DNA from 2 places in the Niameybacter sp. genome. Region 1 is predicted to be linked to the other one. Evidence: riboswitches for the same ligand, from Rfam matches in the RefSeq annotation. Region 1 holds a riboswitch; the other holds the start of a gene.
What was found. A riboswitch is a leader RNA that binds a small molecule or an ion and turns the genes downstream of it on or off. The one in region 1 is predicted to bind thiamine pyrophosphate.
Positions count from the first base shown of each region.

Region 2: linked by a shared signal. The riboswitch ahead of RRY75_RS04900 (thiamine-binding protein) and the one ahead of thiT (energy-coupled thiamine transporter ThiT) in region 1 are both predicted to bind thiamine pyrophosphate.

Region 1 is NZ_JAVVQU010000021.1:15,099-32,309, reverse strand. It holds gene noc (nucleoid occlusion protein) at 1-576, shown strand, start outside; gene RRY75_RS07520 (hypothetical protein) at 640-855, opposite strand; gene argS (arginine--tRNA ligase) at 1,048-2,757, shown strand; gene RRY75_RS07510 (diacylglycerol/lipid kinase family protein) at 3,258-4,154, shown strand; gene RRY75_RS07505 (hypothetical protein) at 4,218-5,822, opposite strand; gene RRY75_RS07500 (hypothetical protein) at 5,834-6,334, opposite strand; gene RRY75_RS07495 (ParA family protein) at 6,520-7,290, shown strand; gene RRY75_RS07490 (ParB/RepB/Spo0J family partition protein) at 7,287-8,168, shown strand; gene RRY75_RS07485 (DUF4446 family protein) at 8,229-8,702, shown strand; gene RRY75_RS14265 (IS3 family transposase) at 8,952-9,188, opposite strand; gene RRY75_RS07480 (transposase) at 9,297-9,614, opposite strand; gene RRY75_RS07475 (YkuS family protein) at 9,972-10,259, shown strand; gene thiT (energy-coupled thiamine transporter ThiT) at 10,277-10,963, opposite strand; TPP riboswitch at 11,056-11,157, opposite strand; gene RRY75_RS07465 (polysaccharide deacetylase family protein) at 11,353-13,143, shown strand; gene RRY75_RS07460 (proline--tRNA ligase) at 13,540-15,252, shown strand; gene cls (cardiolipin synthase) at 15,409-16,950, shown strand; gene RRY75_RS07450 (M15 family metallopeptidase) at 17,190-17,211, shown strand, end outside.
Region 2 is NZ_JAVVQU010000011.1:46,814-64,024, forward strand. It holds gene cysK (cysteine synthase A) at 1-644, opposite strand, end outside; gene RRY75_RS04840 (glycoside hydrolase family 20 zincin-like fold domain-containing protein) at 897-2,735, shown strand; gene RRY75_RS14215 (sodium/glutamate symporter) at 2,861-2,962, shown strand; gene RRY75_RS04850 (aminopeptidase) at 3,084-4,193, opposite strand; gene RRY75_RS04855 (VOC family protein) at 4,750-4,962, shown strand; gene RRY75_RS04860 (sugar O-acetyltransferase) at 4,983-5,585, opposite strand; gene RRY75_RS04865 (sulfatase-like hydrolase/transferase) at 5,688-7,037, opposite strand; gene RRY75_RS04870 (hypothetical protein) at 7,300-7,575, opposite strand; gene RRY75_RS04875 (RNA polymerase sigma factor) at 7,556-7,702, opposite strand; gene RRY75_RS04880 (hypothetical protein) at 7,870-8,214, opposite strand; gene RRY75_RS04885 (ABC transporter ATP-binding protein) at 8,351-9,103, opposite strand; gene RRY75_RS04890 (ABC transporter substrate-binding protein) at 9,112-10,113, opposite strand; gene RRY75_RS04895 (ABC transporter permease) at 10,113-10,886, opposite strand; gene RRY75_RS04900 (thiamine-binding protein) at 10,855-11,157, opposite strand; TPP riboswitch at 11,277-11,389, opposite strand; gene RRY75_RS04905 (phosphoribosyltransferase) at 11,469-12,185, opposite strand; gene RRY75_RS04910 (aryl-sulfate sulfotransferase) at 12,303-14,162, opposite strand; gene RRY75_RS04915 (SLC13 family permease) at 14,256-15,725, opposite strand; gene RRY75_RS04920 (helix-turn-helix domain-containing protein) at 15,879-17,198, opposite strand.

The DNA of each region.
Region 1 (17,211 bases):
ATACCAGCAGTAATCGTAGAAGTCACTAATAAAAATAGTGCAGTACTTGCACTTATTGAAAATCTTCAAAGAGAAAATCTTAACTTTTTAGAAGAGAGTGAAGCATTTTTAACGATTATGCAAGACTATGGATATACACAACAAGAACTTGCAAAAACACTTGGAAAAAATCAATCTACGGTAGCTAATAAGCTAAGAGTCCTAAAACTTCCATCAACTGTTAAAAAGAAATTAATTGAGTACAATTTGACAGAAAGACATGCAAGAGCTCTCCTTAAGTTACCAACAGAAGAACTTCAATTAGAAGTTGTTGAAAAAGTAGGCAAACATGAATTGAATGTTAAGAAAACAGAGCAAATGATTGAACAAATTCTTGTACACTTAACACAGCAAGAAGTAGAGCAGAAGAAAAATAACCAAAAGTTTAGAGCCTTTGTGCGTGATATTAGACTTTTTACAAATACAATTACCCAGGCAGTTGATATGATTCAACAATCGGGTATAGATGCTAAATATACAATGAAGCAAGAAGAAGATGGCTATGAAATTCGTATTAAAATACCTATGAATAAATAAGCGATTAAGATGGATAGAAAAACGAGCTGTTATATACAGCTCGTTTTATAGTTTACAGCTTTTTTAAAAATCATCAACATCTACTTCTTCACCATAGCGAACAGTATTAATAGAAGCAAATCCATCATGTAAATCGGTATATTCAATAAAAGTACCATCATTACGGATTGGGGAAGGACCATTAGGTGTAGAATTACAGTTTTTTAATATAGGAACATGAGTAATGGGTTCAGCTGTCATACCATTTTTTGAAGGTGAAGTATATTTTTTAGTAGTCATAAGATAGCTCCTGAAATAAATTTTAAATAAACACATTTAGTTATATAATTATTATGTGCAACTAAACTGATTAAATACCCCAAAACAAGATAATGCTTATAAGAGTACCTTGCTATCTAATGTATAATTATGTACAATAGATAATTATGTAAGAAGGCCTATTCAAAAGAGTCTAATAAAAGGAGAACGGATATGAGCGATTTTAAATTAGAAATAGCTAAATTATTAAGTACACATATTACTTGTTTAGCACAAGATGAAATATACAGTATGCTTGAAGTTCCTACTAATACTGATATGGGTGACTATGCATTTCCTTGCTTCAAACTTGCAAAAGAGTTAAGAAAAGCACCACCAATGATTGCACAAGATATTGTAGCATCACTTAGAGAAGTAAGTTACTTATCAAGAGTAGAAAATGTAAATGCCTATATTAACTTCTTCTTAAATAAAGAAGATTTAGTAAAGAGTGTACTAGAACGTGTATTAGTAGAGAAAAATCAATACGGTTTAGAGGTAACAAAAGATAAAGGTAATGTAGTAATCGATTACTCATCACCAAACATCGCAAAACCTTTCCACGTTGGACATCTTCGTTCAACAGTTATTGGACATAGTTTATATCGTATTTATGAAGCGTTAGGCTATAATTGTGTAGGTGTGAATCACTTAGGTGACTGGGGTACACAATTTGGAAAGCTTATTGTAGCTTATAAAAACTATTCTAGTAAAGAAGCTATCGAAGAAAAAGGAATTGCAGAGCTTCTAAGAATTTATGTATTATTCCATGAGGAAGCAGAAAAAAATCCAGAACTTGAGCAAGAGGCACGTGATTATTTTACAAAAATGGAACAAGGCGATGAGAAATCTTTAGCACTTTGGACATGGTTTAAAGAAATTAGCTTAAAAGAATTTGAGCGTGTGTATAAAATGCTTGGTGTAACATTTGATAGTTATAATGGAGAAGCATTCTATAACGATAAAATGGCTGCGGTTATTGAAGAATTAGAGAAAAAAGGGCTTATCGAAGTAAGCGATGGGGCTAAAATTGTACGTTTAGATGATGAAAATATGGCGCCATGCCTTATTACTAAAAAAGATGGTAGCTCACTATATGCAACACGTGATATCACAGCTGCAGAATACCGTAAAAAAACTTATGACTTTAAAAAATGTATTTATGTAACTGCACTTCAACAAAATCTCCATTTCGCACAGTGGTTTAAAGTTATGGATAAGATGGAATATGACTGGGCGAAAGATCTTGTACACGTACCTTTTGGTATGGTAAGTATGGAGTCAGGTTCTTTATCTACACGTAAAGGAAATGTTCTTCTATTAGAAGATATCCTTAGAGAAGCAGTAGAAAAGACAAGAAAAGTAATTGAGGAGAAGAATCCAGAACTTCCAAATAAAGAAGAAGTTGCATTGCAAGTAGGAATCGGAGCAGTTATTTTTGATGATATGTATAACAACATTATTAAAGATATACAATTCTCTTGGGAGCGTGTACTTAACTTTGATGGAGAAACAGGACCATATGTACAATATACGCATGCAAGAGCGTGCAGTGTACTTAGAAAAGCTGGAATTGAATCAGGACATGATTTTGGTACTATTGATTACAGTGTATTAACAGATGAAGCAACAGTTAATGTTATTAAAGAATTAGCTGATTTTAAAGCAACTATTGAAGAAGTGGCAAATAAATATGAACCATCATATATGGCAAGATATGCAGTAGATGTCGCTCAAGCATTTAATAAATTCTACCATGATAATGCTATCTTAGTAGAAGATGTAAGAGTAAAAGAAGCACGACTTGCTATTGTTATGAGTATTAAATATGTACTTGAAAATGCACTTTACTTATTAGGAATTAACGCACCAGAACAAATGTAATGTATATAAATTAGATAGGGGAGGCAAGATAGGCTAGAAGATTTCTAGTACTATCTTGCCTCTTTTATATATAAAATAATTCATAATAAATTAATATAAGGTTGTGGATAAACTAAGTAAAATTAATAATAAGCTAATATAAAAATTTAAAATTAAAATTATCCACATTGAGTAGAAAAAGTAAACTCATTTACACTTATCAACAAGGGTGTGCATAAGTGTAAATATCTACAAGGGTTGCAAATAATGACTTAGATAGACTAAAATTTAAAATTATCCACATTGATTAGAAAAAAATATAATTATAATAAATCTGTTTAATATAGTATAATAGATAAATAATAAATAAATAATAAACTGTAAAAATATAGTATAGAACTAGTTTTACAGGAAAAAAAAATAGATTATAAAAAAGTAGAAATTAAATGAGTACATAGATGAATAAATAATAATGAGACTAATCAAGCAAAAATAAATAATAGAAAATGAAAGGATATAAGATGAAAAGAGCAGTTTTATTATATAATCCTAAGGCAGGAAATAGACAGATTGTAGGATATATAGATTATATTACAGAATATTTACAGGCAAAAGGATATAGCTTAAGTCTTTACCGTAGTGCACAAAAGGGAAGTATTACAAGTTATATTATTAAAAACATTACTGAAGAACAAGTAGATTTAATAATTATTTCTGGGGGAGATGGAACGATTAATGAGTGTATTAATGGGATGGCACATAAACATATAGATATTCCAGTTCTTATATTACCATTAGGAACAGCTAATGATTTTGCATATAGTGCTCATATACCTAATGATATAGATAGTGTACTAAAACTTGTAGAAAAAGGTGAAATTAGGTATGTAGATGTTGGAAAAGTAAATCAACAATATTTTATTAATGTATGTAATATGGGACTTTTTAGCGGAATATCTCATATTGTAGATTTAGAGTTAAAAAAGAAATTTGGAAAGCTTGCATATTATGTAAAGGGAATCGAAGAATTACAAAATTATCAAACTATGAATTTAGAAATTCAATTAAAAAATAAAACTATTAAAAATGAATATATATTAATTTTAATTTTTAATGGAAAAGCAGCAGGTGGATTTACTAGACTTGCAAAAAATGCTAATATAGAAGATGGAAAATTTGATGTTATTGGTATAAAAAAGGTAGAAATTCATGATATACCAAAGCTATTTTTAAAAGTACTTCAAGGAGAACATCTTACAGATCCTAATATTGATTATTGGGTAACCGATAAAATGAATATTATATGTCATAATCAAGAAAAAAATTTTGCTACTGATATAGATGGGGAAGAGGGACCACAATTTCCTTTAAGTATAGAAGTAAAACAAAATTTGATTAGATTTTATTTACCCAAATAGAAATAGACCTAAAGTTAAACTAAATAGCTTTAGGTCTATTTTATTGAAAAGAAATGATTTTAATTATTTTACTTTATAGATTTTTAAAAGTAAATCGATATAAAAGACACTTTCATATAAATGATTTTGGTTCTTTTGTTGGACACAAAAATATACTTTATTATCAGTTGCTTTAATGAGTGTAATATCACCAGGGACAGGGGTATATTTAATAAACTGGTCATGTTCAATACTATAGACACATAAGATATTTAAATCATTCATTTTTTGTGTAAAAACAATATAGTCATCGGATAGAAATAAAGAATCTATAATACCTCCTGTAGCAATTACTTTAGGAGAATGATAATAGTCTGTTACTAAAAATAAGGAGGAGTTTTGACCATGTTCTGTAATATAAGCAAATTTAGTGTTTTGAGGACAAATTGAGAGGGATTTAGGTAAAATGGCCTCATTCTTTGAAATATATCTATGCTTATCGGGCACATTTTGATTAATAAGCATTAAATAATATTCTGAGTTGATATCATGATCTAGGATAAGAATATATGGGTACTTCAGAATAAAAAACTTTGTAAAAGGTGAATTCACAGTATGAAGAAATACTTTTTCATCTTTTCTATAATTATAATGATAAAGTCCATAGTATTGGTCATTAGGATCCCTCTCTATAGAGAAGTTACTATTAACAGAATCATAATTAGAAGTATGTGCACTATCAAATATCTGAAATTCACTTACTAAATCTAATTCAGAGAGAATAAGCTGTTCACTTAACATATGCTGTAGAAAAGGAGCAATAGCAATAATATCACCATTAGAAAGCTGTGCATAATTAAAATCAGAGGAAAAATTGAGATTACAACCAAGATAATTATCAAAAAATAAGTAGCCAGGGATATTAAAGCTTTCCTCAGGACGGTTTAACTCATCAATAGGTTTATTCCATATGATACAACGCCAAAGATTAGATAATAAAGAAGAATTAGTAATATTAATAGATGCATTTCTTGCGGTATTTAAGGTAAGAATAGATGGATTTCTAGAGTATAGTGTATCTATGTAGGGAATGATATCTTTATTGTAATAGGATAAATAATATTTACCAATATAAATATTTGAGTTGTTTGCTGAATATAGACTTATATATATATCAGTAATACCAGTAGAAGAATAAAGCTTAAGTAAATATCCCATATCATCAGGAATAGATTTATGATACCAGCTAATATAAGGTATGCTATCGTTAAGCAGATCAGTTAACTTATTGAGCTGGCGTTCAGTAGAAATAGAAAATAGATATTTTGAATGATCATTAAATTGACTGTATATTTCTACTTTAGAAGTATTATAAGTCTTAGCATTTAAATAAGCTTTTTGTAAAGGTGCAGAAAAATTACTAAAGCTTGTAATAGAAAGTAAAAAAATAAATAATCCAGATAGAATAAGTTTTAGTTTGAAGTGATAATTCTTGGGATCAAAAAAGGAGCAAAAGTACATAATTAATGCACCTAAAGGTGCAGGAATACCTAATATAACAGAGTGAATACTACTACAAAATAGATAAGCTCCACATTTAATAATAAAAAATGGTTCTCGTTCCTTTTGTTGTCTAGAAGCTTCTAAAGTTAGAGAAATAATAAGAGATATAACTAATAATGTTTTCATAAGCTAACTCCTTAAATTCCAATATTAATAAAGAAAACTTGATGCTTAATATAATAAAATATAGGGAATGGAAAAATTTCATATGGAACTATTAAATAGGCATGGAAAGCGTGGTCTTGATTAGTGAGATGATTAATAGGATATTTTGATTTAATAGTGAAAGTATGTGTGTTTTTTTGAGAAGAGCCTTCTAAAAAAACATATTTATCAGTATGTGGAGGAAGAATTTCCTCTAAAATATGTTGAGCATCTTTATTATAGGTATTAGAAATAAAGTAAAGCCAACTATCAGAAAAGTTGTCTTCATAAATAAGAAGATAATATTGTCTTAAATCTTTAGTAGGAGTAATAGAAATTTGAACAGCTTCTACCTGTTCTTTATCACTAGCGATAGAAATATTAAGTGTACCAATATTAGCTCCATAAAATTGATAAATAATAAATATAACAACATATATGATTGTAATAATAATTAAGAGTTTTGATAAAAAATTAAACTTATTTTTTTTCATTTTTCTTCTCCATAAGACAAATGTTTCACGTGAAACATTCGAAAATAATTTAAGACTTGTTCTATTATATTAAAGAGAAGAGATATTTTATGCTAAAAAAGCATTATTAATGTAATAACTAAATATTTTATGATATACTGATTATAAAATATGCGTTATAAATTAAGAAAATGAGGTAGACCTACATGAGTAAAATCATTGCAGTAGTTAATCAAAAAGGGGGCGTAGGTAAAACTACGACAGTTATTAATTTGGCAGCTGCCCTAGTAGAAAAAAAGAAAAAAGTGTTAGTGGTAGATATTGATCCTCAAGGAAATACAACAAGTGGATGTGGTCTTGTTAAAAATCGTATACCTTATACAATTTATAATGTATTCACTGAGGATAGAGACATAAATGAAGTTATTTATGAATCACCAAATGAAAAGATAAAAGTTGTTCCTTCTAATATGAATCTTGCAGGTACAGAGATTGAAATAGTAGATAAAGTAGAACGAGAATTTATACTAAAAAAAGCATTAGAAAGTATAAAAGATAAGTTTGACTATATTTTTATTGATTGCCCACCTGCAGTCAATATTCTTACTATTAATGCATTAACAGCATCTGAGACGGTACTTATTCCTATGCAATGTGAGTATTATGCGTTAGAAGGCCTTTCACAATTAATGCAAACAATTAAATTAGTAAAGGAATCTACTAATAAAAATCTTACATTAGAAGGCATTGTTTTTACGATGTTTGATACAAGAACAAACTTATCAACACAAGTCGTTAATGAAGTTAATAATCACTTTTCAAAATTTGTATATGAAACAAAAATTAATAGAAGTGTAAGGTTGAGTGAAGCGCCAAGTTATGGAATGTCTTGCATTAACTATGACACGCGTTCTAAGGGATCAGAACAGTACAGAGAATTGGCTAAAGAATTTTTGGGAAGGAATAAAAAGAAATGAGACAAAAAGGTTTAGGAAAAGGCTTAAATGCATTACTATCAGAAGAAGTAGTACTAGGTCATCAAAATGAAGGCATCAAGATGGTAGATATTAATGAGGTAGAGCCCAACTATGACCAGCCTAGAAAGAATTTTGACCAAGAAGAACTTAATGAATTAATGGCATCTATTCAAGAACATGGCATTTTACAACCGCTTATTGTGAGAGTAAAAGATAATAAATATGAAATAGTAGCAGGAGAAAGACGCTATCGTGCAGCAAGATTAGCAAAAATAAGAGAAGTACCGATCTTAATTAAAGACTTTGATGATAAACAAGTACTAGAAGTAGCACTTATTGAAAATATCCAAAGAGCTGATTTAAATAGTATGGAATTGGCCTGTGCGTATAGTTTATTAATGGAGAGATTTGACTATACTCAAGAAGAAGTAGCTAAAAGAGTAGGTAAGAGTAGGTCAGAAGTAACGAATATTATGAGATTACTTAAACTCACTACAGACCTACAACAAAAACTTAGAGATGGAGAATTGAGCTATGGACAAGCAAGAGCTTTACTAATCTTAAAAGATCCCAAAATACAAAAAGAAGCAGCTAATTTTATTATAGAAAAAGAACTTACTGTACGTGATACAGAAAAGTATGTTCAGCAGTTACTTAATCAAGAAGAAATAAATAAGAAAAAAGCACAAAAAAAAGTAGAAGAACTGATTCAAAGAGAATCAGGAAGTCATGTTTTTATTAACGAAGTGCAAGAAAATCTCCAAAAATCCTTAGGTACAAAAGTGTGTATCACACAAGGAAAACGTAAGGGGAAAATAGAGATAGAATTTTACAGTAGTGAAGAGCTAGAAAGAATTATTAGTAGAATACAGCAGTAATTAGGACTAAGGGAGTGCAAGTTTAATATGGAAAGTATAATTAGTATGATGGAGCCGTATATGGGCTATATTGTAATTGGGTTAGGAATTTTTTGTTTGATTTTATTTGTTTTACTATTAGTAAGCTTATCAAAATTTAAAAAAGTTCAACGTAAATATGAAACATTCATGACAAAAGATGATGTGGACTTAGAAAATTTACTTATTCATTATGCAAAAAAAGTTAATCATGTAAAAGAAAAAGAAGGAGAAATCCTGGAAGAGATTAATAAATTAAGTAATCAACTTAAATACTGTACACAAAAAGTAGGGATAGTAAGATATAATGCAATTGAAAATGTAGGAGCAGAATTATCATTTGCAATTGCTATGATGGATGCAGAAAATAATGGAATCATATTAAATGGAATATACAGTAGAGATGGATCTTATATCTACTCTAAACCTGTTAAGGCAGGTCAATCTACGTATAAACTATCTGAGGAAGAAAAAGAAGCTATTCGCCTAGCACAGGAAAATAATCAAGTTATCTAAAATAAAAAATCCGATCTAAACATATACTTTAAAGTAATAATGTTTAGACCGGATTTTTTATTTTAAAATAGAAGTTGCGACTAATTCTTTAGTAGACCTAATAAAGAATTAGTATTTAGTAAGATGATTATGCCTGTTTTATTAGAAATAATATAGTGGTTCCTTTGTCAAGACAACTATTTAGAATTTCTTAATGAACCATATTTTACTATATAATAGGTGTAATAGTTTATTGTTTTGGAAGTAACCTTACAGTATGGTGATAGAAAAATTTCTTAGAAGATAGGGATAAACTTTATGCTGTTTATTCAGTATTGATAGGTTTGGTTTTGGATAGATGACATAGATACGCATTTCTTGCATATAGCGTCTGACAAGCTTCTGACCTACCCAATAGCCCTTCGTTACTAAGGTTTCCGTTATACGTCTAGTTCCCCAAGCTGGATGAGCTGTATGCATTTCATCGATAGCGTGTTTAAGCTGAATTTCAAGCTCTGTGGATTATTTTTCCTTATAGTACACACTACTACGATTAAGGCCTAGCAGCTTACACTGTTTGGATACAGAAAGTTTAGGATCGTCCTTTGTAACCAGTTATTTCTTCCCAGCCAGATCCAAGAGCTTGCTCAGATTTTTTTTGAGCCAGTTCACATCTACAGTGAGCTGACCTATCGTATTATAGAGCTGATCAATTTTATTTTCATAGGCAATCTTTTCTTCTTCAAAAGCAACTTCTTTCTTATTAGAAAAAGCACTAGAGACATTTGTTAAAAATTCCTTCTTCCAGTTACGAAGCATGTTTGGTGCAATATCATGCTCTGAAGTGAGTGCTGCAAGATCTTTTTCTTCTCTAAGTAATGTTAGTACAACTTGAGTTTTGAACTCAGGTGTAAAATTTCGTCTTTTTCTCATATGAATACTGTTCTTTTGTAGTTAAAGTTATTATAACAGGATTCATTAAGAAATAGAAATTTAGCTGTCTAGATTACAGGTACCATTATAGCTAGGCCTGATACCTTTTAATCATATAGGTGGAAGAGCCTCTAAAGAGGCACAGTATGTACTATTCAAGGGTAAACATGAATAATAAAAATAGAAAGAATATATACTAGATTAGAAAAGATAAATTGAAAGCGCAATAATAAATTTGCGAGAATCTATCGATAGTAAGCTCACAACTATTACCTAAGATTAAAATTATTTATAAGTTATAGGCATGAATTAGCACGAATGGGAAAAAATAAGATAAAAATGAAAAGAGAGAGTGCTATGATTGTAACTGTAGAAAAAAACTTATATTATATTAAGCAATATCTTGAAAGTACGGGCAAATATGAAATTTATAATTGTGAAGATTATATTGGACCAGTCCATGCATTTATTTATGAAAAAAAAGAGGAAGAGAATTTTGAGGATATTCAGCAAAGTTTAATTAATCTTGCACATAATGAGCATGTAAACATTAGACATGGTGTACTGATGATTAATTCTCAAAATAAAACGCCCAAAGAGATAGAAGCTATACTCTCTGAGCGAATTAATAAAGATATATACTAGTGTTTCACGTGAAACATTTATAATGAATTAGTATGAGATGATGCAAAAGAAACCTTAAGATATTTATAAATAGGAGTTGTAAGAATAATAATTCCAATTACTAAAGTAGTGATAAATTCAATAGATAAGTAACCAGCATTATATACAGAAGAATAAATCCAAGGATTTATTCCTTCAGGAGCATATTCACCAAAGAATATAGCACCAGAAAGTAGATGCATAAAGAAACGACCTAAAATAGCTATAAAAGATCCTAGAGCAAACCTTAAAGGTATAGATTTGATAGCTTTAGGAATGATACCTACGATGCCTAACCAAGCAAAAGCAAGAGGATAATCTAGTAGAATAGAAATCCAGTGGGCAGCATAAGCACCTTGGAAAAATTGAAGAAATCCATAAGCTAGGCCAGCAATAATACCTGCAGTAGGACCACATACGAAGGCAAAAAGCATAATAGGTAACATACTGACTAAAGTAACAGAACCTCCTTGAGGCATTTCAAATAATTTAATATAAGAAAGAATAAAGGATAGTGCAACACACATACCACCAAAAGCTAAAGTCTTTGTTGTAAGTTTTGGTGTAGATACTTTTAGATTATTAAATTTGATAATGCTAATACAAACAAGTATAACTAAGAAGATACCTAAACATACCCATATCATTGATGGTGTTTCTTGAAGCCCTACTAAAAAATCAGACATTAAAAATCCTCCCTTTTGTTATAAATATGAAAGGGAGGATTTAATATAAAGTCATAGTAATAAAAATGCAACTAAGCACATCAGTTTATTAACTTATCGTTTACACACTTCCCTGCTGCAGCATTATCTGTGTACAGGTCCTGAGGGTCTGCAAAATGCACTCTCAGCCCTTTTGGGCTCCCCTAGCATACTTATAAATATTAATTTGTTTTATAATAATTATATATTATCTATAATTATATTAATTCATTTTTTTATACAAGTCAATGAGGAAAAAATATAACTATCATTTTATTAATAATAAAGTGTTTTGTAATAGATTATTATAAAGCAAAAAATAATAGAAGTATGTTACAATAAGATTAATGATTGATTCAAAGGAGAAGGGAATGAAAAAGTCAAAACTTATAAAAAAGATATACATAGGTGTAATTATTGGAGTATCTATCTTAGTAATAGGAAGTTATATAGGAATAAGTAAGGGTAAACAAAACGTAGTAGATGTATATGCAATTAGAACTCAAAGTGAAGCTAATTTTAAGATTGGAATTAATGAAAAATTTTTAAACGAAAATAATAAATATGAATGGGTTAGTCTTGATGATACGATAGAAAATCATAAGATTAGTCTTGAGAATGTACAAATAAAGTATACACCGACAATTAATATAGAGAAAGATTTGCAGAAAATTGCAGATCAATATAGCAATCAACAAGTGATTTTAATTATTCAAATAGATGATAGTTGGAATAAAAAAAGTATAGATCAACTCGTTGAACATACTCAATATATACAGGATAAATATGCTGATTTAAGTGTTGCATATCCTATTGAATATGCATTGAAATTATATAAGAAACAAGACATTAACTATGCATATATAAATGTTAAGGGAGAAGAAGAACTTAAAGTATTATCTGAATTACCAGGAGAATTTAAAGATCGTATTAAAATAATTATTAATGACTGTATCTTAGAAGAACAACAGGATTTAATCCAACAATTAGATTTAATAAGCCGCTTATATTACCAAATTCCATTAATAGTACCTAATATAGAAGTGATATTTCAACAAGCAGATATAAATAAGGCACATTATAGAGTTGTTGAACTTTATAATATGGCGATACAAAATAAGGCGACTATAGAAGTACAATTAGAAAATAAGGATGATATTAGTATTGTAATGAGTCAAGAAAATTTAGATTTAATGTTAAATTTTGATGAAAATATTGAACAAGTTACCTATAAATTAAATGAAAATATACTTACTACAAGTTACAGATATCCATTCAAGTTGGATGCAGAAGACTATAGCTTAATGGATGGAATAAATGTATTAAAAATTATAATTAAACTTAAAAATGAAGAAAATCCAGTTGTACAAAATTATTATATTGATTGTAGTGATTCAGTGAATAAAAAGCCACGAGCTAAAAGAAAGTCTAATGCATATACTGAAAAAGATACAATGATTTATGATAAAAACTATATACCAGTATTGATGTATCATGAATTTAAAGACCAGGTTGGGCCTTTAGAAAGTGAACAGAGTATATCAGTAGAGACCCAACTTTTTAGAGAGCAGTTACAAGAACTTAAAGATAATGGATATACAACTATAAACTTTAAAGTTTTAAAAGATTACTTAGATGGGGTAGGGGGATTACCAGATAAGCCAGTAATTATTACAACAGATGATGGGTACTTGAGTAACTATACAAAGGCATATCCTATCTTAAAAGAATTTGATATGCAAGCAACCTATTTTATTACACCAGCATATGTAGGAATACAAACGACAATGCCTCATTTTACATGGGAACAAGCACAGGAAATGGAAGAAAGCGGATTAATAGATATGCAAAGTCATACATTCCAACACGCATTATTAGATGAAATAGGTAAAGGGGATGCATTATATCAAATAAGTACATCTTTTGCACATATTGAAGAACAATTAGGGGAACGTGATGTAAAAGTATTGGCATATCCACAATTTCAGCATAACAAAAAAACTAAAGAGTGGGCACAAAGTGTAGGAATTGACTTACAAGCTACTAATTTGATTAAAAATAAAGGAAAAACTGAAACAACGGATATAAAGCGTATTCATGTCTCAAATACAACAACACCTGAAGCATTAATTAAAGAAATAGAGGATTTAACAATAAAATAGAAAAGAATCCTTGCTTTTTTATGAAAAATTCATTAAAATATATGATTAGAATAATAATACAGCGATGAAGAGAAATCAATGAATTAAAATCTTTAACAGAAAGGGAATTCACTGGCTGAGAGGTTCCTAGAGAAAAGGTTTATTGTCCTAGCTCTGAGCATTACGTGATGAAGCGTAACGGATACTCCCGATATAGAGTAAAGAGTGATAGTTAGAGGTTTAATGCCTTTTATTATAACAAGGGTGGTACCACCAAACGTTAATTTGGTCCCTATGCAATATTGCATAGGGACTTTTTTATTAACGTTTAATTTTATAGTAGCTTTAAGTTTTTTATAAATATATTTAAGTATATAATTTAATTATAATAAAATTGAAGAAAAGAGGACAAAAATTATGTTACTTAGTAAATTATTAGGCGAACGTATTAAAGAAAAACCAGGTGATGCAACAAGTATAAGCCATATTTATCTTTTAAGAGGAGGATATATTAGACAAGTGTCTAATGGAATCTATTCACTTTTAATGCCAGCAAAACGTATTGCAACTAAAATTGAGGACATTATTCGTGAGGAAATGGATGCCATTGATGGTCAAGAAGTCATGTTCCCGGTTGTAATGCCAGCTGAGCTTTGGCAAGAATCAGGTCGTTTTGAAAGTGTGGGGAATGAACTTGTACGTTTTAAAGATCGTAGTGGAAAAGATATGTTGCTTGGGATGACACATGAAGAGGCAGCTGTGCATTTAGCACGTACGGAAGCTCGTTCATATAATCAATATCCATTTATGATTTATCAAATTCAAACTAAATTTAGAGATGAACCAAGAGCACGTGGTGGCCTTATCCGCGTAAGAGAGTTCACTATGAAGGATGCTTATTCATTCCATACTTCACAAGAAGATTTAGAGCAATACTATGATAGCTGTTTACAAGCTTATCATAATGTGTTTAGAAAAGCGGGTGTACCAGAGGTAGTATGTGTAAAATCTGATACAGGAATGATGGGTGGTAAAGTGGCCCATGAATTTATGCTTCTAACTGATATAGGTGAAGATACAATCATTATTTGCGATTCTTGTGATTATCAATCTAATATGGAAGTTGCTACTTCTAAACTTGATAAATATGAAATTGCAGAAGAAGAAACAAAAGAAAATCATACACCAGGGATTAAGGATATTGATTCATTAGCAAATTTCTTTAATGTACCAAATCATAGATTATTAAAAGCTGCTGTGTTTGAAGTAGAAGGTAGAAAAGAACCTCTTATTGTATTTATCAGAGGCGACTTACAAGTAAATGAATCAAAACTTAGCAAGATTGTACAAGCAAATGTAACACCATTTACAAGTTATGAAGAATCTAACTTATGCTTTGGCTTTATGGGACCTGCTGAACTTGAAGCTGGAAATGCACAAATTGTATTTGATAGTTCATTAGAAGGTGAAACAAACCTTATATGTGGTGCTAATAAGGAAGATTATCATTTATCAGGTGTAAGTGTACCAAGAGATCTTAAGGTAGAGACTTTCTATGATGTAGCAGAAGTTAATGAAGGTCATACATGCCCATGCTGTGATGGAAAACTTCAATTTAAACGAGGTGTTGAAGTAGGAAATATATTCCAACTTGGAACGAAGTATACAGAGAGTATGCAAATGACATACACAGATAAAGATGGTAAAGCAAAGACACCTATTATGGGGTGTTACGGTATTGGTGTAGGTCGTTTACTTGCATGTATTATTGAATCTCATCATGATGAATATGGCCCAATATGGCCAATTTCAGTTGCACCATGGCAAGTACACATTTGTGTATTAGGTAGCAAAAAAGTAGATATGAATGAAGTGGGTACAGATATCTATAATCGTTTAAATAATAAATGGGAAGTAATCATAGATGATCGTAAGATGGGTCCTGGTGCTAAATTTGCTGATGCAGACTTAATGGGTATTCCAGTACGCATTGTAGTAGGAGAAAGAAATCTTGAGAATGGTCAAGTTGAGCTTATGACAAGAGATAAATCTGTTAAAAAACTAGTAAACATTGTAGATATTGAACAAGAGGTACAAAACCTTATTACAGAACTTAAAAATAATTTATAAGATAACTAATTGCTAACGTAGAAGTTATGATTTAGAATAGAAGAGAAATAAGTACTCAGAGCTGATCTGAGTACTTATTTTTTTTTTATAAAAATGCATATAATAAGTAAAAAATAATATTATTTAGAGTATAGGGATTTGAATAGAGGCGGATATATGAAGAAAGTACTCAAAATGTTATTTAGTAGATTATTTATTGTAGGAGTATTAATTTTTTTGCAAACGATTATATTAGGTATAGGAATTTGGAAGCTAAGTGAGTATTTTGTGTATCTCTATGTAGTATTTACTATTGTAAGTATAATAGTTGTAATTTATATTTTAAATAAAAAAGATAATCCTTCGTATAAGTTAGCGTGGATAATTCCTATTTTATTATTTCCGGTGTTTGGAGGATTATTTTATCTTATATTTGGTGGAGATAAAACAGGTGCTAAATTTAAACGGTCTGTTCAATTGACTTATGAAGATACAAAAAAGTTTTTATACCAGGATGAAAAAATAATAAACAAATTGCAAGAAGTTGATAGAAACATTTCAAATCAAACAGAATATATAAGAAGATATTCAAGCTTTCCAATGCATAAAAATACATCAACTCAATATTTGACTCCGGGTGAAAAATTTTTTGAAATACTTAAAGAAGAACTTCAAAAGGCACAAAAATTTATTTTTATGGAGTATTTTATTATTGAAGAAGGTATTATGTGGGATAGCATTTTAGAAATATTAATACAAAAGATAAATCAAGGTATAGAAGTCAGATTAATTTATGATGATGCAGGATGTATTCAAACATTGCCATATAAGTATAACGAAAAGCTTGAAAAATTAGGAATTGAAGTTATGGTATTTAATGAATTAAAGCCTAGATTATCTCTAAAAATTAATAACCGAGACCATAGAAAAATTACAGTAATTGATGGAAAAGTAGGATTTATGGGAGGGGCAAATCTTGCAGATGAATATATTAATGTAGTGAATCCTTATGGACAATGGAAAGATGCTAGTATTTTACTTAAAGGAGATGCTGTTCAAAATTTGACGATTATGTTTTTACAGTGTTGGAATTTCGATAGATTAAGAGAAGATGACTTTAAAGAAAGTTATGAGAAATATTTAGTGAGAATACCTCAAATATATGAGGGATATGGATATATCCAACCTTATGCAGATAGCCCCTTGGATGAAGAAACTGTAGGTGAGAATGTCTATCTTAATATTATTCATAAAGCAAAAGAATATGTATACATCAATACGCCATATCTTATTATTGATAATGAGTTGATGACAGCATTGACATTAGCAGCTAAAGGTGGTGTAGATATAAGAATTATAACACCGCATGTTCCCGATAAGTGGTATGTACATTTACTAACAAGAGCCTACTATCAACAACTTATAGAATCAGGTGTTAAAATTTATGAATATGCACAAGGATTTATACATTCCAAAACCTTTGTAGCAGATGATGAATTGGGAGTGGTAGGAACAATTAATTTAGATTTTAGAAGCCTATATTTACATTTTGAATGTGGTATATTTATGTATAAAGCCGAGGCTATACAAGAAATTAAAGATGATTTTTTGAGTACATTAGAAGAATGCATAGCTGTAACCCTAGAAGAATGTTATCGTGTGAAATGGTATATAAGATTAATGAGGTCTATTATGAGATGTTTTGCTCCACTTATGTAGTAAACACAATAATTATTTAGACTTTTATACAGATATTATGTAGACAGTATGGATAAATATGGTATAATAAAGATGTATGTAATGCTATTCAACCTGTAAAATTTCATAATACCAACCTAATGAAAACGCTCCCAATAAGGGAGCGTTTTTTATATCTATAAAATAAACAACTTTAGTATGAACCTTAACTTTATTTATGGAATATAATTGAATATATAAGGGAAAGGGAGTGCAAATTAATGGTAGAGATATGTAGAGATT
Region 2 (17,211 bases), on a different contig from region 1:
GTAGATAAAACAGGTGACCCCTTAGGCTCTACTGCTATAATCTTAATATTAGAATTTTGGGCTTTTAAATATTTTCCTGTTCCGGATAATGTTCCACCTGTTCCTACCCCTGCTACAAACAGATCTACTTTTCCGTCTGTGTCTTCCCATATTTCAGGTCCTGTTGTAACCTCATGTATATGTGGATTGGCAGGATTGTTAAACTGTCCTGCCAAAAAGGCATTTGGCGTTGTGGCAGCTAATTCCTGAGCCTTTTCAATAGCACCTTTCATTCCCTTTGCCCCTTCTGTTAAGACAATTTGTGCCCCATAACCTTGAAGAATTTTGCGTCTTTCAATGCTCATAGTCTCTGGCATCACAAAGATAGCTTGATAGCCCTTCGCTGCTGCTACTGCTGCAAGACCAATCCCTGTATTCCCACTTGTAGGTTCAATAATCGTGGCACCTGCCGTAAGCCGCCCTTTTGCCTCGGCATCTTCTATCATAGCTTTTGCAATTCTATCTTTAACACTTCCAGCTGGATTAAAATATTCAAGTTTAGCCATGACTCTTGCTTTTGTTTGATGTAATTGTTGGAGTTTAGAAAGCTCTACCAGCGGTGTTTTGCCTACTAATTCTAAGATACTTCCATAAATTTTTCCCATTCTACTACCTCCCTAATTTGTGCCCTCCCTATATTGGGTTCATACCACTCTAAAATAATCCTATCATGTAAAATCATTTCCTACAACAAGGTCACCTTTTGACTTTATATCCTAAATATATTGAGTTCCTTCTCAATCTAGAAATAAAATACAAATAATTTTATATTCAATCACAAATTTTTAATGATTTTATAAATCATTTCCTATATACTAAACGAGTATTTACTTTATTACATAATTCAAGGAGCTTTTATGAACTATAACATTATTCCTGAACTCAAAAAAATAACACTTACTGGTGAAACTGTCACATTCAGTGACTACGTCCTCTCACCAGCGCTTAAAAACTTTGTATCTGTTTCTGAAAATTGGCTTCAAGCAGGCTCTTATACAGGTCTTGGCGCACGTCCTATTCAACACAACGCTATTGCATGTGACCATGAAGAAGGCTATCGCCTTGTCATTGCTGAAGATGCGATTACCATTGAAGCTAATACTTTTGGTGGTGTCTTCTATGCCTTAACGACTTTATCTGAACTAGACCGTTTAAATGATGGACAACTTACCTGTGGAACCATTGAAGACCATCCCGACATGGACTTCCGTGCCATCTCTGATGATATTTCTCGTGGACAAGTATCTACATTCGAACACTTCAAAACAATTATTAGACGTCTTGCACGTTATAAATATAATGTGTATATGCCTTATATTGAAGATGTTTTCAAACTTAAATGTTGCCCTGATTGGGGTAAATATTCCGATGGTCTTACCTGTACAGAATGGCATGCCCTCACTGAATATGCTGCAAGCTACCATATTAGCGTGCGCCCTATCATTAACTTACTTGGACACTTCGATAAAAATGCAGGCATCAAATCTTTACAGGCTATTACCATTCACGATGATAAAGGTACTCCTACAAGTGTTATTGATCCACTGAACCCTGCGGTTAAACCACTTATCTTAAATATCTTAGATGAAGTCATTGAAGCTTTTGGACCTGGAGTTATCCATGTAGGTGGAGACGAGCCTTGTTCTATCACTGAAGTCTATGGCAAAGAAAAGGGGGGGCAACTTTTCATTGACTACTTCACTTGGGTGCATGATGAGCTTGCAAAACGAGACTGTTCTATGATGATGTATGCTGATTTCTTTGCACCGCCTTGGGGTGACTACGCTGTAGGACTTGAACGTGCACTTGAACTTCCTCATGACGTTAACTTTGTATTCTGGGACTATGCACCACGTGCAAGTTATCCTTATGTAGAAAAGCTTCATGAGATTGGTCTTACTGTCACTGTATCTCCTGGAACTTGGGCTTGGAATCGCTTTAGTTGTGATATGAAAGTATGTTGGGATAACACTGTAGGCTTACTTCGCGCGGCTAACGGCAACTCTAACTATATGCTTATGTCTAGCTGGGGAGATGGTGGTGACTGTTCTCGTGAGTTAAACTGGCCTGGTTTCCTTATTGGAGCCAACTGTGCTTGGGCAACTGAAACCAACTATACCTTCGAAGAATTCTACCATATCTACCATGCGGTATTCCTTGGTCTTAACAAAGAAGAAGCTGCTTCTCTTAACGCTGTTTATCACTATGACCGCGTGCTTGGACTTGAAGATAACTTCATTTTCAAAAATGAGATGTACAAATGTGCTTTAGAGCCTATTACTTTTGCAGCACGTGACAAAGCACATCTTCTTATTCCTGAGATGGAAAAAGCGATTGCTTCTATTCAAACTTTAAAAGCTAAAGTAGAAGAAAATACTATATTAGACGCACTCTACCTCAGTGCAAAGCGTATTTTATTTACAGCTAAAAAAATCTCTTATTTACCTGCTACTCCACCTACAAGCCGTGAAGAAGCTAAAGCTTATATCTCAGATATTTTAGCTCTTGCCTGCGAGCTTGAAACAGTACGTCATTACCATGAAAAAGTATGGTTTGATACCAATAGACTATCTGATTGGAACTATGTAGATATGCTTTATTTAGATTTAAGAGATGAACTTACTAGACTTGCGCGTCATATGGCAAATGATAAGAACTTCAACAAAAACTTAGCCTTCCACGTTTTTCAAGGTTAAGTAAACTAAAAGAGGACTAGGAAGCGCTTCCTAGTCCTCTTTTAGTTTACTCTGCCAAAATCCGTATACTCCTCGGCGTATTATATATACTAAGTATAGATTGTACAAGTTTTACTCGTTGGCTTATTTGCCTACCTCATTACTTAGGCCAAAACTACGACGCAGTTGTCTTTGCTTCTGCAACTTGTGGCTTTGGTATGGGTGCCACCCCCCAATGCTATTGCTAACATGGATGAGCTTACCAACCGATATGGATTTGTACCCACTCCATACTTTGCTGTCTCTATTGTAGGTTGTTGACTTATTTTTTGTTTATAAGCTTCAACACGTTTTTCAATTGGCCTTAGCTTATATTTCACCACGTAATGCTTCTTTAAGTGCTGCTTGATTTAAATGTAAAAGTTCTTCTAAAACGAACTCACCATCTTTTCTTACAAGTACACCATCAAACCAAATTTCTCCACCACCATCTTGTGGTTTGTGAGATTGGATAAGATCCCAGTGAATAGAGGAGTTATGACCTGGTGTAAAGTGTATCGTTCCAATCATTTTCTCATCAAAAAGTGTATTATAAATAGATTGCTCCATAAATGGGTTCGTTCCAAGTGAGAACTCGCAAATATAACGAGAACCTTCATCTGTATCTAAAATAGCATTAAGTTTTTCTGTCTCATTACTTACAGCTTCTACAATTTTACCCTCTTTAAAAGTAAACTTAACATCTGTAAAGATAGTCCCTTGATAATGAGATGGGATGTTGTAAGCAATGGTTCCATTTACAGATTCTGTTACAATGCCAGCCATACCTACTTCGCCGTCAGGAATGTTCCATCTGCCACTACAAATACTTGTCCAACAACCTTTAATAGAAAATGCAAGGTCTGTCCCTGGTGCTTTAATGTGCACTTGATCCGTACGTGCCATAAGCTCTTTTAAAGGTTCCATAAGTTCATGGAACTTGCCATAGTCTAGAGCGCATACATCAAAGTAATAGTCTTCAAAAGCTTGTGTACTCATATGCGCCATCTGTGCAAAACTATTACTTGGATAGGCTAAAATACACCATTTTGTATTTTGGCAACGTTCCTTTGCATGCAATGGTCCACTATATTCTGTATAAATTTTCATCTTATCTGCTGGTACATCTGACATCTGATAAAGGTTATCTACTTTTCTTACTGCAATATAAGCATCCATATCTTTCATACGCTCTAAATCATACTTGAGCTGATATTCATACTGTTCCTTTGTTGCACCAAGAAGCAGGGCTTTACGCACAACTTCTGATTCATAATTTATAAAAGGAATCCCTCCTACGCGGTAGGCCTCTTCTACAAGTGCTGTAGCAATCTCATCTCCACCATTGGGAAGGTCAATTAAAAGCTTTTCTCCCGGTTGTAATTGAACGGAATACTGAATTAAATTTTGTGCAAGTTTTGTTATTCTCTGGTCTCTCATTTCTGCCTCCTAATTTTTTAACTTATTCTATTGTAGTTTTAATAGGAGGAACATTCAATACTATTTTTTATAATCCTTGCTCAAATTGAAAGATACCTTCTGGGTCATATTGCTTTCTTATTTCTGCCCCTGGGAAGTTGACAAATGAGCCTTGTTGTCTTCCCAAACCGTTTGAAACCCTATAAGATAATGCGGTATAAACAGATCCTAAAAAAACAAACCCAACTAAGTAGTCCCTATCTATTAAAGAATTAGGTACTTTAGTTGGGTTTATTGTCTATTTACTCTTAACAGGTAGACTACTAAGAAACCATCTGTAAAATAGTATTCTCCAAATTCATCTTCTTCTACTTTTCCATCTAGCCATTCTTGTTCATCTTCCTCAAAAATAAAGATTTCTTCATATGAGCGTCCTACTCCATATTGTTTGCTCCCTATGCTCCATAAATGTATTTTTCTACATTTAAACTTAAAGCTTTTGATTTTTGAAATTTACTTTTATTAATAGTATTATGATACAATAATATATATTTAACATACAAACGAGGCTTTAACAATGTCTAAAAAGTTAGAAGAAACACACATTCAGTTTAAAGGTGAATCTACTCCGGCACGAGCTAAACTTGGTTTTGTAAAACTTGGACAAGTTACGCTCGAATTCATTGAGCCTGACCATAATCCAAGTATTTGGAGAGACTATCTCGATACACACGGTGAAGGCTTCCATCCTATTGCTTTTAAAGTAGAAGGTCTAGAAGACTTTAAATAATAAGAGGTCTAAAACTATGATTATTCAATATCAATCTCCATATTTTTGTAATAATAGGCTTTATCTCTTTCATTAATTTCACGTAGTACACGGCAAGGATTTCCCACTGCCACTACATGTGCTGGAATATCTTTTGTCACAATACTACCTGCGCCTATTACAGTGTTCTCTCCAATATTGACTCCTGGTAGAATGACAGCACCTGCACCTATCCAAACATTACTTCCTATACGTACAGGAATATTGTATTGTGCCACCTTTTTTCTAAGCGCGGGGTCAATAGGGTGCCCTGCCGTTGCAATGGTTACATTGGGACCTATCATTACATAGTCCCCTATATAAATATCCGTATCATCTACTAATGTTAAGTTAAAATTGGCATAAACATTGTTACCTAAGTGAGTATGCTTTCCCCAGTTCGTATGTAGTGGTGGTTCAATATAACATTCTTTACCTACTTCTGCTAAAAGTTGTTTCAAAATCGCTTCTCGTTTTTTCCCTTCTGATGGGCGGGTATGATTAAAGTCATACAGTACTTCTAAGCATTGTGTTTGTTCTATGACCAACTCATTATCATTACAAAAATATACTTTTTGGTTATGCATTCTTTCCTTCATTGTCATCATCTCTTCCTCCATGCTTAATGCTTTGCTTTATTATTCTATCTTTCGTTTCTCAAGCTTTTATCCTGTATGTCTTTGAGATTTAATGCTCACCATCTTTTATTAAAGTGATCGCTCACTACTGCTTAAGATAATCGGACATTCTTTTTCTACTTCTTCCATTCTCTTTTTCATACGCTCACGGAGCTTTTCTCTTACGCCTTCATAAGCTGCTACTTCAATTAAATTGTTTTGCTCATGAGGATCTTCTTCAAGGTTATATAAGTAATCTTCATAAAATGTCGTTTCACTAGGTACTTTCCATGGGTCGCCCTGTGCTCTTATGGCATATTTATATTGCTTAGTTCTAATTGCTCGACCTATTTGACTTTCACTAATTTGTAAAAAAACATCTTCTTGCCATCCACTCATTTGTCCTTGTGTAAGTGGGCGTATAGAGTGACCTTCAAATGCTTCTGGCACTTCTATCTGTGCACACTCTAAAAGTGTCGGTGGTAAATCAATTAGGCTGACTAACTCGTTGATTACTTTTCCACCTTTAAATCCTGGTCCATGAACAATCAGTGGAACTCTAATACAGCCTTCGTGGCAAGATCTCTTATATTCTGAATTTCTTGTTTTAAAATGAGAACCATGGTCTGATGTATAGATAATAATGGTATTTTCATAAATACCTTTTTCTTTAAGCGTTTCTACAAGCCTTCCCACATTCTTATCAAGGCTATGGCAACAACCTAAGTAGTCTGGATAGCTCATCTTCCAATCGCCCTTATTTTCTGCCAAATCCCCTGGTTTTTCATAGTCTTTAAACCTTGCTTTACTTCCATCTGGGCCTTCATAACGGTCTCTATCATTTTGATGGTGCGGTTCTATTTGAGAAATGAATAAGAAGAATGGGTCATCTGTTTGTTTATTACGTATGTAGTCAATAGCATAGTTGTTGATGCAGTCTGCTCGGTAGCCTATAAATTCTCTTTTTTGATTTTCTTTGTCAAATACATACCCATTGTAGCCATGAGAAGTAAATTCTAAGACATCTGACGCCATCCAGTAATCTTTGTATCCACCTCTACGCCCTTCTGGGATAGCTGTAGTGACATAATCTTCTCCTATAGACTCATCTGTTGCTAAATGCCACTTCCCAACATAAGCTGTTTCATAACCCGCTTCATTAAAATAGTCTGCCAACATCTTTCTTGTAAAGTCTGGTGCAATCCCATTAGTGAAGCACCCTGTGTTAGTTGCATATTGTCCAAGTTGTAAGCAAGACCTTGCAGGTCCACATACTGGTTGACAAGTAAAGGCATACTCAAACTTTATTCCCTCTTTTGCTAATTGATCTAAATGAGGTGTTACATCTAGCTTTTGCCCATAGCACCCTACTGTGTCCCATCTTTGTTGATCTGAGAAATAAAAAATAATATTAGGTCTATTTTGCATCTTCTGTTCCATTTCTACTGCTCCTCTTCTGATTTATTTTGAATGTATCCTATTATTTATAATTCAATACTTTTATATATAATTATACTATTATTTTTCAAGAAGAGTAAGGATTTTAGTAAATTTTTTTATCCATTTTACTTCTATTTTATCTTTACTTTACATTTTACTCTATCTGTGTGCATCTATTTTTATGGCCTAGTGAGTCGCCTCTCTTCATACAAAAATAGCCCCATCTAAGGCGTTATCTTCTCCTTAGATGGGGCTATTCAAATTAATCTTGTTGTCTAATCACTTCTGCCATTTCCATCATTTGTTCTACTGAAAAGTTGTGGTCATTTCCCATAAGCATATAGGCAAGCCCCTCTTCATACCAAGATAAGCCTTGTACTTGTTCCACACTTACCTCCGGTGCACCTATAGAAATAGCTAGGGTACCTTCTTCTTGAGCTTTACGGTCAGCTTCTGTTAATTCATAGTTTTCTGGCACAAACTTATAGGTTTGTTCATAATAATTGAAATTCACACCATCACTGTTTGATATCCTCACTACTGACAGCGTCTCCTGTCATCAAATACACTGTTCTTAAAGCCTTTTTCTTATAAAGTTCAAATAATTGTTCAAACGCTTGAAGGTCACCTTCTTGTACCTGTTTCACTAAATCTGATTCATTCAAAGCTGTTCCTCCTTAGTAGATGCATCTATATATAAAGAGCATACGCTTAGCCCTTTGGTTCATTTTAAATGAAATATTTTTATTTTCTTCTATCCTCAGTATACACAAAGCCCCCGTATAGTACACATTTTAAATGTATCCCATACGGGGGCTCTATTCTTATTCAATTAGTCTGCTAAAATCTTTTCCATGATAAGCTCTCCACAAGATGAGCTGATGGGGTATAATCCTCCTTTTGCACGTCTTCCTTGTTGTGCAAACGGAGTAGTTTCCTCTCCTAGCATTTGTCTCATTCTTGCAAAAATTTGTTTGATATGTACTTTCTTTTCTAGCCATTCATACTGCACTTCTAACGCATACGGCTCATTGCTTGGATAAGCTTTTTTAACGACTGTTCCAACTGATACAATAGTTCCAACTGAATACGTAAAAATCATATCTCCTTCTGAAATCTCTTCTAAGTTTGGTTCTACTTTACAAGTCTTATTCTGAAATATAATATAATAGTTCATCGCTTATCCCCCTCATATTGAGAAAATAGGTACTCCTTAAGTTTACTACAAAATTAAATAAAAATCTTCATTTATTAATAATTTTATATATAAATTCATTTTCTAGAAGGTATGACCTTTTCTCATAGCTATACTTCTATTGAATAGCTTGAAGGATTTGTTTTTTGTAAGTGATAAATTGTTCAGAAGTGGTAAAGTCATTGGTTGTCAGTTTACAACCTTGATGCTTTCCTGATTTCAGATCAAAAACCTTTGTAATACGTCCAGGTATACCTGACATAATATATATTTTATCTGCCAGTAAGATGGCTTCATCTATATCATGAGTAATAAACAAACTAGTCGTTTGCATCTGTTCCACAATTTCTAGATACCAGTCATGAATTTGATGCTTAGTAATGGCATCTAAAGCACTAAACGGTTCATCTAAGAGCATCAACTTACTACTAAAAAGATAGCTTCTCAGTAAAGCTGCCCTTTGCCTCATCCCCCCTGAAAGTTGGTGTGGATACTTATACTCCATACCTTTTAGTCCAAAGTGTTCAAAGTGTATTTGAGCCTGCTCTCTTGCTTGTTTTTTAGAAATGTCTTTTAAAATGAGCGGTAGACTCACATTATCAATGACTTTTTTATAAGGCAGCAACAAATCCTTTTGTTGCATATAACTTGCATAGCCTGTCTGGCTGGTTACGACTTCCCCTTTAAGCAGTACTTGCCCTTCATCGGGTGTCTCTAACCCAGAAAGGATATTAAAAAGCGTTGTCTTACCAATTCCACTTACACCAAGAAGGGCTACTAACTCCCCCTTTTCTACTTGGATTGTAATATCTTCAATAATTTGTCTGCCATCATAACTTTTGGCAACATGGTCTGCTATAAAATAACTCATACTTCTACCTATTGTGGTAAATAGGCATTAGTAAAGCCTTGTTCATCTAATGGTTGACTAATAAGGTTGTTTTCATACATCCATTCATAAAATGTAGACCATCTTGTGCTATCAATTGTTCCCCATTGGTCCTTTTCCGCTTTATACTCGTTGGCTAAGAACTTTTGGCTAGCTGTAGCAAGCTCTAAGTCTACTTCTGGTGCATGCTTCACTAAGATTTGTGCCGCTTCTTCTGGGTTCTCAATTGCATATTCATAACCCTTTGCAGTAGCTTCTAAGAACTTTTTAGCTTGCTCTTCGTTTTCTTCTAAATACTTTGTACCTGTTGCAAGTACAGGTGTATAGAAGTCAAAGATTGGATTGAGGTCTCTAAATGGCAGATAATTAGTTCCTAAGCCTGCAAGCTCTGTAGCTACGCCATCCCAACCATAGTATACCCATACTGCGTCAATATCTGTTTGAAGTGCAGAAATCACATCTGTCACTGTGTTTGGAATCAAGTTGACTTTGCTAAAGTCTCCACCGTCTTCTTCTACAATTTGAGTGAGAATACTTCTTTCAAAAGGTGTATCCCATGAAGCATAATTCATTCCTTCTAATTTCTTTGGTGAATCAATCCCTTTTTCTTTCAATGAAAGAATACCTGATACGTTGTGGTCAATAATACTTGCTACAGCTACCACTGGCAAAGGATTCTCTGCTGTGAGTGCTGGACCTATTTCTTCTTGGAAAGATACTGCAAACTCAGCTTTCCCAGCAGCCACAAGTGCTAATGCTCCTCCCTCTGGTGGTTGCATAATTTCTACATTTAGGCCTAATTCATTGTAATAACCTTTTTCTAGTGCCACATACATACCTGTATGATTGGTATTAGGTACCCAATCTAGTACAACTGTTACTTTCTCTTGTTCTCCATTACCTACACCCTCTTGATTGGTAGGTTGTCCGCAACCTACTAGTCCAAGGATTAGCGTACTCATTGCTAATAAACTTACTAATTTCTTTTTCATTATTTTTCTGCTCCTTTATTCTTATATGGCATTAACTTTGTTTCTAATAGACTGACACCTTTCATAAGGAGTAGACTAATGATACTGACTAAGAAAATCACTGCAAACATCTTATCAAAAGCATAGGACTTTCTTACACGAGTCATATATACCCCAAGCCCTGATGTTCCACCTAACCATTCTGCAACAACAGCACCTATAACTGCATAGCTTACAGATACTTTAAGCCCTGCAAAAAAGTGTGGCATAGCATAAGGTAGCTTGATATGTACAAAAATTTGATTTGCCTTTGCCCCCATAGATTGCATAAGTCTTATAGCATCTTGGTCACTACTTTTAAACCCATCTAGCAATCCAATAGTCATGGGGAAAAAACATACTAAAAAAATCACCATCACTTTGGGTGCCATCCCATAACCCATCCACAATACAAGTAGAGGTGCAATAGCAATGACAGGTACTGTTTGAGAAATAATCAGCAAGGGATACACTGCTTGGTCAAACTTTTTATACCTATCCATAAGGACAGCGAGTATAAAGGCTCCACATATACTTAACCCAAGCCCAAAGAAAGCTTCACTAAGTGACACCATCAAGTGCCTCATTAACGCCTCAAACTCTGTAACAAAAGCTTTCCCCACCTGCATCGGGGATGGCAACATATACGGTGGAACCCATTCTAGTGTACATGCCACTTGCCACATGAGTAAAATGCCTAAAATAATTGCTAGTGTATAGCCTCTATTGATGATGTTTTGTAACCTTTTTATCAATAGACCATACCCCCACATTTGGATTATAAGCTACCTTCATATAAGACATGACACTTGGTGCACCTGCTCGAATACAAATCTTTTGACACTCTTTGGCAATATCCATAAGCTCATCAAAATCTCCTTCAATCGTTGTCTCAAAAGGTCCTACAAAAGTATTTAAACCTGTAGCTTTAATATATGCAATCACCTCATCTACAACACGAATCACTTCTTCACCTTCTACACTTGGCAATACTTGAATAGCTAAACTTGCATTGAATTTTTCCATTTTTGACGTCTCCTCTATTTTTATAAGTATTTTAAAATTCAAAAAGGCTCTTGCACATAGAAAATTTGTGCAAGAGCCTTTCACATAAATGGACACCTCTAAGTGCCTACCTATACTATTTGTCTTCATATAAACTTTCCTACGCCAGCATTACCTGGATCAGGTTCAGGGTTAAAAATGTCCTTTCATTTTTTCTCAGCCAAATTATGATTCAGCACCCCTAGTATTTTATGGATTTAACTTTATTATAATCATTTCCGAGCATTTTACAATAGTAAAAGCTACAAACTCAGTCGTTTATCTAACGTTTCTTAGCCTTCAACCGTTTGATAGCCATAGGAATTAACGACTGCATCTAAACTTTTATTTGCTTTACAATCTTCACATGTATCTGGATCTGATAATTTAAAGTTTGGTAAATCATCTCGTGTAAAGACAGAATGTACTGGATAACCATCTACCTCTTCTACATTAGCAAAAATAACAGATAGACCTGTTACTTTTCCACCATAAGCTAAAATAGTTCTAATTGCTTTAGAAATAGTACGCCCACTCATAGCCGTTGCTAATACGATTAATACATTTTTTCCATAAATCATTGGTTTGATATTGCTGTTAACAACCATTTGTCCACTCTTATCAAACTCTGGTGTAATGACATAGAAAGAATGATGTTTGTTATTAGATGGGAATCCGCCTAGGCTAAGTTCTTCTGCTAAATACGCACCTATTACTTCACAACCATCCATACAAATAATAGTATCAATTGGTGTTCTAGTTGCTCCAATTTCAACCATAGATTGCCAAGATGAATGCATTCCCATAATATCTTTATCTAACTTTACTTTTTTTACATATTGCTCTGCCATCACCTCTGCAACGAGCTTAGATTCTCTTTGACGCATTTTTAAACTAGTCATATCAATGTAATAATTGACATGGAATCTATCACTTGAAAAATGTCCTGGTGTAGCTTTTAACACTAACTCAGCATTATTTTTAGATGGAATTTTGATTTGTTCTAGCATAACTTAACACCTCTTCCTTTATTTTATTAAAATAAACCAGACCTAGAATTTTTTCAATTCTAAATCTGGTTTGCATCACTTTCAAAACTTGAAAGGTACATTCTTATTATAATACTTTTAGCAAATAATTTGAATGCCTGTTTCATATTTTTTATCTTCTATAATCACACGTACGTCATAAGTCCCTTTTAAATTGGTTTTCGTTACACAAGTTCTTGTATTTCTATCATCTGTATCTAAGAAAGAACCACAACACATTGCTTTAGATGGAATAGCTGTCGTAGAAATATAATATCTGTGAACTTCCTCACCTTGTTCTAAGAGCATCATTGCAAGGTCACCTTTCATGAAGCGGCAGAAGAATGTAAACTTATCCATTTCTTCTTCCACTCTTGCATTGCAGCTTTCTGGTAAAATCTCACCACAAGCCTCTGCTGGGATCGCAGTATCAAACTCTTTTGTTTCACTTAAGTAACCTAAGATAGTTCCTTCACCTAATTCTAAATTAATGCCCTCACTGTATAGTTTAAGCTTTTTAGCACGGTAGAAGTTACCACGTACTTTCATTTCATACATTTTTATATCATGTGCAAGTTCTACTGTAATAGATTCTAAAGTTCCACCTGTCATTCTAACAAAAGCACCTAATGCTTCAGATGGAATACCCTGTTTGTCATAAGCAATTCCACCTGAGTGTACTAAATAATGTCCTTCATCATAGTATTCTACATTACAAATATATGGAGAGAAGAATTCTGCGCCTCTTTCCTTTCCATATTGCCATACTTGCTCAATGGTCATGTCTTCTGTATTGATATGGTATCTTACGCCTCTTGAGTAATTGTTATAGGCTTCTACTTTTCTTTCTTCTACTTTAGTTGCATTATGATGGTTGTCAAAACACATTACATCGCCATTTGGTGTAATGACACAAGCATGCTGCTCATATTGCCATTCAAAGTTATTGCCCATTGGTTTGAAGAAATATTTTTGCATATGATCTGGCCAAGTTTCTGGGTCACCAATAATCCAGTTTAATGCACCACTATCATAATCAATATTCACCATGGCATCTACATGACGACCGGAGAAAGTTAGTGAGTGAGTATGTTCATCGTACCAAACTGCATTGTTATGGAACCAGTCTTCATCTGTATGGGATAGACCTTTTCCATCTCCAGGTGTTAAGAAGTTTTTGTAATCCCAAGTTTTTAAGATTTCACCTGTATTTCTATCTAATAATACACATTGATCCTCTACTGTTTCACTTGTCATGTCCTCAGTTAAGCACAGTAAGTTACCATCTGGCATTTCAAATTGGTCATGATGATACGCACCTGGTACACGATATTCTTTATAAATTTTTCCTACTGGAGACATTTCATATAACCCAGACATATAGTATGGCATTCTAATGAGGCGGTCTGTCCCAAAGAGTAAATTACCATTTCTTAAACGTTTTAAATCAAATACACAAAGGGTAGTTAAATGCCAGCGGATGTCCCCTGCATAGTCTACACCTAATGTTGTTTCAGTCCCTGCTGGACAAAGAATCATCATATTGTCTTGGAAGTACTCAGGTGTTGTTTGTACGTATTCAATGACACTTTGGTCTACAACGTGTCCTACTTCAATCTGAATCGTTGTTGTTTTCCCTCTGTAAGGTGTGATTTCTACCGTATTGTTATAATCACTATATAAGCCTAGCACTGGTAAAATATGTGTTTTTGCTTTTGGGAAAGTGTGCACCATATCTGCTACTTTTGTTTTCCCTTTGACACGAATAGTAACCGCTACTTCTTGTTCTGTACGGAATAATACCACCGCTGATAATGGGTTAATAAGGTATGCATTGTACTTAACAAGAGGGTTTTCTACTGTATAGTTTCCTGCCTCAAATTCTGCTAACATTTTCTTTTCTGCTTTAGTTTGAAGAGGAATCCAGTGTTCGATTTTTTTGTATTCTACTGCCATCATTCATCACTCCTTAAATAGTTGTTATAGTTTTATCAATTTACTTCATTGATTATATAAATTTGTTTAATGGGATTATTTTTGCCTATCTTATGTCTAAAAGAATAAATTTATAAAAGGTATACCAAATACTAAAATAACTGCTAACTCTACTGCCACAATAACACTTGTATATTTATACACATCTCCTGAAGTTAAGTACTCTTTGTTTCCAAATAGCATGGCTGATAGCGGAGATGAAGCTGGTGTACAAGCAGCAGTTAACAATACTGTAAAAATCAACAAGATAATAATAGGTGCTGGACTAATGCCTGCAGTTGCACAATAAGTTAATACAACAGGTTGTAAAATCATACCTATAACTAGAGAGTTACAAATATTTGTTAATAATACAACCAATACTAATAATACTACTGTAAACATGGTACCAGACATCTTGCTAAAGATTGGAGATAAAATAGTATTTAAGAAAGGTGTAACACCCGTTGCTTCATTCGTTAGCACCCCACCAATTAAGATTGCCGACATACATAAGAAAAATGTAGGCCAAGCAAAATCTTTGCCCATTACTTCGCTAAAACGTAGTACCGGTCCATCTTCAAATTGGAGTAAACTTAAAGCAGCAACAAGCACCATCGGTACAATGATTGAGTTCTTATTAATAGAACTTAATATCGGTACATTAGGTAATAAACTTGGTACTAACATACAGAAGATGAACATACATAGGGAAATACCATATACTTTTTGTGCGCTTGTCATAGGTGGCAATGGATTTTTCTTTAACATATCAATACTAATTTTTTTAAGTGGTTCAACATCTGGATGGAAAACATATTTTATAACTAATAGTGTAGTAATAATTAAAATTAGACCTAAAACAAAGCAGGCAGTAAAGTATGAAGCATCAGAAATGACAACACCTTCAGTTAATGTCGGAAAGTTGGGTATTAACCCCCTATAGTTTCCAAGTAATGCAAGTCCATTTCCCATATAAGGCGGCACTGGGAAACCGATTAATGATGAAATAACGACCCCTATTACCATTAACTTTGGATATTCATCTGTTTTCTTATAGCCTATTTCTTCAAATACACCATATAAAATTGGCCAGAATAAGAATATAGGTGCAAATGCACCAATGAATACTGACATGAGATAGGTTCCCAGCATCATTACCAGGGTAAATACCCAAGGCCTTCCTTCCATTAGCTTCCTTGTCATAATCCAACGTGCAATGTATACGGTTAATTTTCTATTGGTTAAGCCCCCCATGAAAATCATTAGGAAAAACATTTGTACAACTGTTGGATTCCCAAAGCAAGTGCTTAACACACCTCCTGCTGGAGCAAAATCACTTATGGCTAACATGGAAATACTAACAATACTTGCAACAGTAGGATTTATTGTTGACCACAGATAAATAGTCCCAATAAATACACCGATTACCTGAAGTCCGACTTCTGTTACATTGGGTAATATACCCAACGGAATGAATCGAAATAGAATCATAATGGCAAACCCAATGAGAAAATGAACATATGATGCTTTGATCTGCTTTTTCATATTTGCGTAACCTCCCATAATAATTTAAACTACTTGTTAAATTTTTATCATTATCATCATTATAAATTTTTTTCTTAGACTTTATAATAGTGATACTTTAGATTGTACTGCAAAATTATTATAAGAAAATGGTACACTTTTGATAAATTCTGTTTATAATGCCAAATCCATAGCAATCTTTATGTTCAAATTACCTATTTCTCTTTCTACAATGCGCTCAAGTTCTTGAGCTTCTTGTAGATCATTTGCATTTTTCACCGCTAAGGTAATCTTTAATTTTTTTGTCCTTCCCCCTCCTAATTTAAAAGCTGCTATTCGTAGGGTTTCAACCAATAACTGAACTTGCTCTTCATATTTCAGATAATGATAAGGGTATATCAAATGCAAAATAATTTTTGATTGTTCAATTTCATAGATTAATTCATTAAAATAATTATACACTTTATAATGTGGGTCAAATACCTCCCCCATATTACTATAAGGATTTAATATAATTTCAATCCCTTCTAACTCCAAGGGTTGTACCCTTTTCATTTGCATTAACTGCTTATACACTTTACCGCCACTTGTTTCTCTACAACGCCTAATATGATGTAGTTCCATAAATGCATCCAAAATCTCTTTTTCAAATAGTATCTTATACTGATTCTCTAAACCATAACATTCTTCTCGCCATGTCTTAGGAAGTTTTTTAAAATACTTTTTAAAAATACTATAGAAGGATTTCATATCATTAATGCCTACCCTATTCGCTATTTCAGTCATACATAAGTGCTTGTCCAACAAATGCCCCTGTATCATAATTAACTTTCGATACTGCACAAAATCTTTAAAGCTCACTGCCCCTATTTTTTTCATAAATTGAGAGAAATAAGTTGCATTCATATACAACTGTTTCAAAATATCCTCAACAATAATCTTCTCTCCCTTATTTTCAATAACATATTCTACAACCTCGTAATAACGATCTTGTAATTTTCCTGTTGGATACTCTCCATCTTGTTTCATATGCGAAATCAATTGATAAGAACTAAATAACATATGTACCAAATGTGATTCATTCAATTGTATTTCCTCCTCTGGGACAGTATCATACAACTTATTTTCAAAACAATATTGATTGACTAACAAGTCAACCACAATCCTATTTAATCTATTTTTCAAAGGTCTCTTGACCGCTACTATTTCATCGCTATTGATAAACTCTACGTACTTCATTTTATCAAATATATTGTTAAATTCTGCCAATCGGATTTTTGTGCTAAGAATATATGCACCCTCACTTTGAATGCTATGTACAACGTAACGATTGATTAAAGTAAATTCTCCCTCGTGTATTGTTGTAACACGCTCGACTTTTTGAATAGTAATACTTCCCTTCAGCACAAGCACAATTTCTAAATCCTCTGTAGAAAAATGGGGTTTTATAGTCTGTACATACAACATATTGGTTCTAATTCTATCTTTTATCATCTTATCCCCCAAC